Regions from separate parts of the Acetobacter papayae genome, predicted to be linked through region 1. Evidence: predicted binding sites of a transcription regulator. Region 1 holds the regulator's gene; the other holds the start of a gene.
What was found. The regulator HrcA, encoded in region 1, represses chaperone genes, less so after heat shock. The targets are predictions, from matches to a motif close to GTTNGCACTCNCNNNNNGNGAGTGCNAAC.
Positions count from the first base shown of each region.

Region 1 (4,582 bases):
CTGCTGCGCACAAGCCCCGGCGAATGGTTCCGGGGTGCTGCCAGCGAGGATGATGCCGCCATTGACGCGCTCATTACCGAGCGGCTGGCCGCGCGCAAGGCGCGTGACTTTGCCCGTGCCGATGCCCTGCGTGATGAATTGCAGGCCAAGGGCATTATACTGGAAGACACCCGAGAGGGTACAAGCTGGAGGCGCGCATGACCGGGCGTGACGGCGGCGCACCGCTTGAACCCATGGGCAATACGCCTGTGGTTATTCTCGTGCGCCCGCAAATGGCCGAAAATGTCGGCACCACGGCGCGCGCCATGGCCAATGGCGGGCTGTTTCACATGCGGATTGTGGCCCCGCGTGACGGCTGGCCGCAGGAGCGCGCCTGGCGTGCCGCTTCAGGGGCTGACAGGATTCTGGACGCCGCCACCGTGCATGAAACGGTGGATGACGCCATAGCCGACCTGCACCATGTCTATGCCACCTGCCCGCGCCCGCGCCATGTGGTCAAAACGGTCATGACTGCGCGTGGTGGTGCGGCCGAACTGCGCGCCGCCACCCAGCGCGGGCTCAAGGTGGGGCTGATGTTCGGCCCCGAACGCGCCGGGCTGGATAACGAGGACATGGCCCGCGCGGATGCGCTGATCCGCTACCCGCTCAACCCGGCTTTCATGTCGCTCAATCTGGCGCAGGCCGTCATGATCATGGCGTATGAATGGTGGATGACCGAGGACAGCACGCCCCCTCGTGCGCTCATGACCAACGAAACCCATGTGGCCACCAAGGGCGAGCTTGAGAATTTCTTCGCTCATCTGGAGCGTGAACTGGATGATTGCGGTTTTCTCCGCAACCCGGAAAAACGCCCCGGCATGGTGCGCAACCTGCGCCATTTCTTTACCCGTGGCGAAGTCACGGAACAGGAACTGCGCACCCTGCACGGTGTAGTGCGCGAACTGGCTCACCCGCGCAAGGCGGGCGCATAATCAGCCGTTCCGCTTAAAAAAACGGCTGTCGGCGTCTTACCGCCGACAGGGTTTTAATAGATCAGGCCAGACATGTTGCGCGAAAGGCCTCGAACGCGCGGGCGCGGTGGCTGATCGCGTTTTTTTCGGCATCGCTCATTTCGGCAAAACTGCGGGTTTCGCCTTCGGGCTGGAAAATCGGGTCATAGCCATGCCCGGCCGCCCCACGCGGCGGCCAGACGATCTCGCCTTCCACACGGCCTTCAAAACTATGGGTCGTGCCATCGGGGAACGCCAGACACAGCACGCAGGTAAACCATGCGTTGCGCTCATCCGCGCCGATACCCTCTTCAATCCGCTGCATGGCGGCGGGAAAATCCTTGTCCGGCCCGGCCCAGCGGGCGGAATAAATGCCCGGCGCACCGCCGAGTGCTGACACGCACAGTCCCGAATCATCTGCCAGCGCAGGCAGCTTGGCCGCCTCTGCCGCAGCCTGCGCCTTGATAGCGGCATTGCCCGCAAAGCTCGTGGCGGTTTCCTCGGGTTCGGGCAGGTCCAGTTCTCCAGCGGAGAGAACGGTAATGCCAAAGGGGGCCATAAGGGCTTTGAACTCGGCCAGTTTGCCCGCGTTATGGGTTGCCAGTACAAGGCGGCTGCCACGTTCGAGCCGGGGTTTGGTCATGCGGGGTCTATCCTTTGCGGGTCATGTTTTATCTGGCGCGGGTCAGGCGGCCAGTGGCAGGCTACCTGTGGCACGGTATAGGACAATCAAGAAACCCCGCAATCCGGCGGCGTAACCGCAAACTGCCGGACATTGTGCTGCCTGCCGTGCGGTGTATCGGCAGGCGAGCCGAGCAGGCGGCATGAAGGAGAGCCGAAAGCGATGACGACGACCATGCGTGGCCTGCTGCCTGTTCGCCCCTCCCTGCCGCCCGGTCTGGATGCACGCGCCGCTACCATCCTGCGCGAGGTGGTGGAGGAATACGTGGCCAGTGGCGAGCCCGTAGGCTCGCGCACCGTGGCGCGCAGGCTGGGGCTACCGCTCTCGCCCGCGACAATCCGTAATGTCATGGCCTCGCTGACAGAGGCCGGGTTGCTGTTCGCCCCCCATATTTCCGCAGGGCGTCTGCCAACAGAGGCGGGATTGCGCCTGTTTGTGGACGGGCTTTTGCAGTTCGGCGCGCTGTCTGATGAGGAGCAGAAGGTCATCGACCAGTCGCTCGAAGCGCTGGGGCGTTCCTTGCAGGATACATTGTCGGAGGCCTCGGCCCTGCTGGCGGGCATGTCTGGTGCGGCGGGGCTGGTGATCGCCCCCAAGGGCGAAGGCGGGGTCAAGCATATCGAGTTCGTGGCGCTGGGCAGTAACCGCGCATTGGTGGTGCTGGTGGGGGCTGATGGCCATGTGGAAAACCGCGTGATCGAAACGCCCCCCGGTATGCCGCCTTCGGCACTGGTGGAGGCCGCCAATTATCTGAACGCACGCGCCATGGGCGTCTCGCTGAGCGACCTGCGCCGCAGGGTTGCAACCGATATGGATCAGGACAGCACAGCACTGGATAGTCTGGCGGCCGAGGTGGTGGAAAGCGGACTGGCCATCTGGAATGGTGGCCGGGCGGAAAGTGGCGGCACGCTGATCGTGCGCGGGCAGTCACGCCTGCTGGCTGATGTGGACGGGCAGGAGCGGCTATTGGCTATCCAGTCGCTGTTTGACCGGCTGGAGGCGCAGGAAACCATGCTGCGCCTGCTCGAACTGGTGGAAAATTCCGAGGGTGTACGCATTTTCATTGGCGCGGAAAGTGGGCTGTTCGGCACCACGGGCATGTCGGTGGTCATGGCCCCGGCCCGCAACGAGGCCAATCGCATTGTAGGGGCCATCGGGGTGATCGGCCCCACGCGGATCAATTATGGCCGCGTGGTGCCGGTGGTCGATTATACCGCCCGGCTTCTGGGTGACATGCTGGGCTGACCCAAAACCCCGGCCAGAACAGGGCCGGGGACATGCCGCCATGAGTGATGGGCGTTATGCGGCGGGTTTGGTTTTCTGCGCGTTCAGGCGGTCTATGGTCTCGCGGTCATGGGGCTCGGGCTCGGGCCGGGCATAGACATAGCCCTGTATTTCCTGACAGCCTTCGGCCCGGATCGCATCCAGATGCTCCTGCGTTTCCACCCCTTCGGCCACGGTGGTCACGCCAAGGCGATGGCCGATATCGGCAATGGCGCGCACCACCGCAGCGCAGTCCGGGCGGGTGGTGGAATCGCGCACGAAGGAGCCGTCGATCTTGATCTTGTCGAACGGAAAGCTGCGGATATGCGACAGGGAGGAATAGCCCGTGCCAAAGTCGTCCAGCGCGATATGCACGCCCATTGCCCTGAGTTGATGCAGTTCTTCCATCACGCGGGATTCGTCATTGACCAGCGCTGTTTCGGTCACTTCGATTTCCAGCCGTGTGGCGGGTAGGCCTGAGGCTTGCAGGGCGGTGCTTATCAGGCCTGCCAGTGTGCCCTGTCCAAGCTGGGCGGCGGAAATATTGACCGCCACCCGCGCCTCATCCGGCCAGGATGCGGCGTCACGGCAGGCGCGGTGCAGCACAAGCTGCCCCAGCCGTTCGATCAGGCCTGTCTGTTCAGCCACGGGAATGAAAACGGCAGGGGAAATCCAGCCCTGTTCGCTCGAATGCCAGCGGATAAGCGCTTCACGCGCGGTAACGGCGTTGGTCTGGGCGTTGACGATGGGCTGATAGAATACGAACAGGCTCTCGCCCGTAACCAGTGCCTCGCGCAGTTCGTTTTCAAGGCGCAGGCGGTCCTGCAGGTTTTGCTCCATCGTATCGGCAAAAAACCTGAAGTCGTTCTTGCCCGCATCCTTGGCGGCGTAGAGTGCAATATCCGCGCGCGACAGCAGGGTTTCGCTATCGGTACCATGCTGTGGGCATAGCGCTATGCCCACCGATGCGCTGACACGCACATGCAGGTCTCTGGCCAGCCTGTAGGGCTCTTCCACACAGCGGATTATGGTATTGGCCAGTTCTTCGTTAAAGGCGGGGTCGTTACTTTCCGACATGATGACGAATTCATCGCCACCCAGACGGCAGATCGATACCCGGCATCCGTTTTTACTGCGGTCATCGCACAGGGCCTGCAGGCGGCGGGCGGTCTCGCGCAGCAGGGTGTCACCCGCGCGGTGGCCGTGGGTATCATTGACCAGCTTGAACCCGTCCAGATCAATAAACAGCAGGCTTAGTTCGGTCGAACCGGAGTGAATCCGTGCTTCCAGCAGATCATGGAAGGTGTTGCGGTTGGCAAGGCCCGTCAGGCTGTCATAGCGCGCCAGATGCAGAATACGGTTTTCCGCCTCCACTTCCTTGGTTACGAGCGCCCATGTGAGCATGGGACCAAGGTAGTGGCCGTTATTGTCGTTGATGGCGGAAATCTTGAGATCAAGAATTTCACTGCCCAGACTGATCCGCGCGTTGTGCGGCAGGTTATCGGGGTTGGCCAGAATACGCCGCTGGTGCTCGGGGTGGCGGTGGAAGATGTCGATACAGGTGCCGATCAGGTTTTCGGCCTTGACCGGCAAAAGGTGCTCGATGCTGCAGATCAGTTTGCGCGAGGTCGCGTTGGCGTAGTTGATG
Region 1 is NZ_JBDNWF010000028.1:24,108-28,689, forward strand. It holds gene cysS (cysteine--tRNA ligase) at 1-201, shown strand, start outside; gene ABF757_RS09075 (RNA methyltransferase) at 198-971, shown strand; gene rdgB (RdgB/HAM1 family non-canonical purine NTP pyrophosphatase) at 1,033-1,632, opposite strand; gene ABF757_RS09085 (hypothetical protein) at 1,719-1,847, opposite strand; gene hrcA (heat-inducible transcriptional repressor HrcA) at 1,834-2,916, shown strand; gene ABF757_RS09095 (bifunctional diguanylate cyclase/phosphodiesterase) at 2,971-4,582, opposite strand, start outside.

Region 2 (4,582 bases), on a different contig from region 1:
AACCGCGGCCCATGCACTCCCCGCTCCCGGCTGGTCCACCCGGCTGGCGGATGAAGACACAGCGCAGGAAGGCATGGAGCCAGATCCGCCGCCGCAGGAACCCGAGGTCTCCTTCGCCTCAACACTCCTCTTGCCGCCAGATGCGCCCGCCGCACAGCCTGTCATGGACAACCCAACCGAGGCTTTTCTGCGCCTGCTGCGCCAGCAAAGCCTTGCCCGTGCGCATGAAGGCGGACGGCAGCATTTACAGGGCGGCACGCTGGAATGCGACCTGCACCCTCTTGTGCCGGGTCTGGCGCAAGCCGGGCAGCTACTCTCCCGCGCACTGACCCGCCTTGTAGAGCCTCTACGCACGCTCTGCGACCGCCTGCGCGAGCGGCTGGAAGAAGATGCCGACAGTCTGGACAGCGCCACCCGCGTACGGATCGAAGCCATGACGCGCGCCTTGCACCGCCGTGCCATTGCCCGGTTGGATGCGTGGCTGGCCATGCTGTCCGAACTGGAGCTCTCACCCCAGACTGAAGGCCGCGTGCCTTCACATGTGCATTTCATCCGGCTGGAACGGCGTGAGCGCCAGCGCATGGGCGAACAGGACGTGGGCCTGCACCGCCACTGGATAGACCCGACCATTCCATTTGCCGCCACCATGGCTATTCCCGCACAGGGAATGCTGATTACCTCCGCCACCCTGCGCGACCACCAGCCCACCACCATATCGTCCGATAACAACCCGGATGACAGTCGAGAGGCCGATGATGCTGAACGCACATGGGAAGCGGCAGAGGCCCGCACAGGGGCCAATCATTTTCCCTCACCCGCCATACGGGCCAGCCTTGCCAGCCCGTTCAACTATCAGGCACAGACTCGTGTCTTTATCGTAACGGATGTAGACAACAGCAGTATTGTGGACCTGTCAGCCGCCTTCCGCACGCTGTTTATGTCCTCTGGCGGCGGGGCGTTGGGGCTGTTTACCGCTATTTCCCGCCTACGGGGGGTGCATGAGCGTATTGCCCCCACATTGGAGGAAAACGGGCTGCCGCTTTACGCCCAGCATGTCGATGCCATGGACAACAATACGCTGGTGGATATTTTCCGCACCGAGGAACATGCCTGCCTGCTCGGAACCGATGCCATGCGTGATGGGGTGGATGTGCCGGGCAATGCGCTCCGGCTGGTCGTGTTCGAGCGGGTGCCATGGCCACGCCCCGATATCCTGCACCGGGAGCGGCGCATTCATCTGGCGGGTGGAGACCCAAAAGGATTTGATGATGCCATTGCCCGCCTGCGTCTTCGACAGGCTTTCGGGCGGCTGATCCGCCGTCAGTCAGACCGTGGGGTATTTGTCCTGCTGGACCGGCGCGCACCTTCGCGCCTGCTCTCCGCCTTTCCCGGCGGGGTGGAAACACACAGGGCCGGGCTTGCACAAACTGCGCGTGCCATTACGGCCTTCCTGCATGCCAAACCCGATGCGCCACCATCAAGCGGTCAAGCCGCAACGCTGGATGACGCATGGGAAAACGGCCCCCCGCAAGACAGGGAGCCGTAACGGCCTTAAATAACCTGAAGGTTGGTCGCAGCCTGCTTGCCACGCTCTTCCACCAGATCGAAGGACACTTTCTGCCCGTCGTTCAGGCCGCGCAGGCCAGCAGCCTGAACGGCCGTAATGTGCACGAAAACATCCTTGCTGCCTTCATCGGGAGCAATAAAACCATAGCCTTTGGTGGTATTGAACCACTTGACGGTACCGGTGGGCATGAGCGGGAACGATCCTTGTTTCTCTTCAACTCCCGGCCACACACCACGCACTGCCGGGGTTTATGGTTTAATCCCGTCATGTGCGGGCGGTCTTGTCAATCAGAATATCCAGCCAGCCCTCAGGGAGCCAGTGCATTTTCCAGAAAGGACAGGCTACGTTCGCGTGCCAGAGCATAGGCTGGCGCATTGAAGGCCGCCCGCTCGGCACAGCCGAAACCATGCCCGGCTTCGTCGTAAACAAACATCTCCAACTCGGAATGTCTTTGGCGAATGGCTGCAATGTCAGCAGGCGGAATACTGGCATCCTGCCCGCCAAAATGCATCTGCACCGGGCAGGCAGGTTCCTGCTCCAGTGCCGAGGCTATGCCCACGCCATACCAGCAGCAGGCGGCGGCCAGCCCTTCAAGACGGCAGGCACTTTCCCATGCAAGCGTGCCTCCCCAGCAATACCCGATCATACCTGCCCTGCCCGAACGCGGGTGGGCCAGCACGGCGCGCAGGTCGGCCAGTGTCTGCTCAAGGGGAATCCGTGCGCGCAGGGCCTTGCCCTGCTCCACATCCGCCGCAGTATACCCCAGCGAGATACCCCGCTCGGCCCTGTCGAACAGGGCGGGGGCCAGCACATGAAAGCCCGCCTGCGCAAAATCTTCGCAAACCGCGCGGATATGGTGGTTCACCCCGAAAATTTCCTGCAAGACCACAAGCGTGGGCCGCAGGCCGGGCTGTCCCTCCTCCCAGACGTCAAAACCATGGCCGTCAGCGGCCTCGAGTGATATCCAGTGTCCCATCAGAGCGCCCCTTGTTATACCGGGTTTGCAAGCCTGTAGCGGCACCATAACCGATGCCAGCTCCGGCCATTATGACGTCAAAAAGAAACTGCGCGCCATTCCTTGACACCGCCATGGGGCGCACCTATCTCCTGTTCTGGCACTCCCGGGGTGGGAGTGCTAACGTAACGCGGCGTTATGTTACGCGCGGCAAAACTGATGGTGCTGCTTCCTGATACAAGGGCACCGTCACAGCAAGAATGTGGAGCGATCCATAATGACGAAGTTTCGTCCCTTACACGACCGTGTAGTTGTCCGCCGCCTTGAAGGCGAGCTGAAGACGGCTGGCGGAATCATCATCCCCGACACCGCCAAGGAAAAGCCGATGGAAGGCGAAGTTGTCGCCGCCGGCCCCGGTGCGCGCAACGAACAGGGCCAGATCGTGGCTCTGGACGTCAAGGCTGGCGACCGCATCCTGTTTGGCAAATGGTCCGGCACGGAAGTGAAGATCGACGGCGAAGAGCTGCTGATCATGAAGGAAAGCGACATTCTGGGCGTGATTTCCGCCTGAGCCGCTAACCCTTATCGCAATTCAAGAACGATCTTCACAGGAGACATTCAATGGCTGCCAAAGACGTAAAGTTTGGTGCTGATGCCCGCCAGCGTATGCTGCGCGGCGTGGACATTCTGGCCGACGCGGTCAAAGTAACGCTGGGCCCCAAAGGCCGTAACGTTGTTCTGGACAAGAGCTTCGGCGCGCCCCGCATCACCAAGGACGGCGTTTCCGTCGCCAAGGAAATCGAACTGGCTGACAAGTTCGAAAACATGGGCGCACAGATGCTGCGCGAAGTGGCCTCCAAGACCAACGACGTGGCCGGTGACGGCACCACGACGGCAACCGTGCTGGCTCAGGCCATTGTGCGCGAAGGCATGAAGGCCGTTGCCGCTGGCATGAACCCGATGGACCTCAAGCGCGGTATCGACAAGGCCGTGACCGTGGTTACGGAAGAGCTGAAGAAGAACGCCAAGAAGGTCACGACCCCGGCGGAAACCGCTCAGGTCGGCACGATTTCCGCCAACGGCGAACACGAAATCGGCCAGATGATCTCCGAAGCCATGCAGAAAGTTGGCTCCGAAGGCGTCATCACGGTTGAGGAAGCCAAGCACTTCCAGACCGAACTCGACGTTGTCGAGGGCATGCAGTTCGACCGCGGCTACCTGTCCCCCTACTTCGTCACCAACCCGGAAAAGATGACTGCGGACCTCGAAAATCCGTACATCCTGATCCACGAGAAGAAGCTCTCTTCTCTCCAGCCCATGCTGCCGCTGCTTGAAGCCGTTGTGCAGTCCGGCCGCCCGCTGCTGATCATCGCTGAAGATGTCGATGGCGAAGCGCTGGCCACTCTGGTTGTCAACAAGCTGCGTGGCGGCCTGAAGATCGCCGCTGTGAAGGCTCCGGGCTTTGGTGACCGTCGCAAGGCCATGCTGGAAGACATCGCGATCCTGACCGGTGGCCAGGTTATCAGCGAAGACCTCGGCATCAAGCTCGAAACCGTGACGCTGAACATGCTTGGCACCGCCAAGAAAGTGCATATCGACAAGGAAAACACCACCGTTGTCGATGGCTCTGGCAGCTCGGACGACATCAAGGGCCGCGTGAAGCAGATCCGTGCGCAGATCGAGGAAACCTCCTCCGACTACGACCGCGAAAAGCTGCAGGAACGTCTGGCCAAACTGGCTGGCGGTGTTGCCGTGATCCGCGTTGGCGGCTCCACGGAAATCGAAGTGAAGGAACGCAAGGACCGCGTGGACGACGCCCTGCACGCAACCCGCGCAGCAGTTGAAGAAGGCATTGTTCCCGGTGGTGGCACGGCTCTGGCCCGCGCAACCAAGGCTCTTGCCCACCTGCACTACCACAATGACGACCAGCGCGTTGGTGGCAACATCATCCTCAGCGCTCTGCAGGCTCCCCTGCGCCAGATCGCCCTGAACGCGGGTGAAGACGGTGCCGTGGTCGCCAACAAGGTGCTCGAAAGCGAAGACTACAACTTCGGCTTCGA
Region 2 is NZ_JBDNWF010000009.1:82,018-86,599, reverse strand. It holds gene ABF757_RS04925 (ATP-dependent DNA helicase) at 1-1,546, shown strand, start outside; gene ABF757_RS04920 (cold-shock protein) at 1,552-1,755, opposite strand; gene ABF757_RS04915 (dienelactone hydrolase family protein) at 1,875-2,543, opposite strand; gene ABF757_RS04910 (co-chaperone GroES) at 2,800-3,093, shown strand; gene groL (chaperonin GroEL) at 3,144-4,582, shown strand, end outside.
Region 2: a site for HrcA is predicted at 2,679-2,707, ahead of ABF757_RS04910 (co-chaperone GroES). Genes of this name have one in related genera too.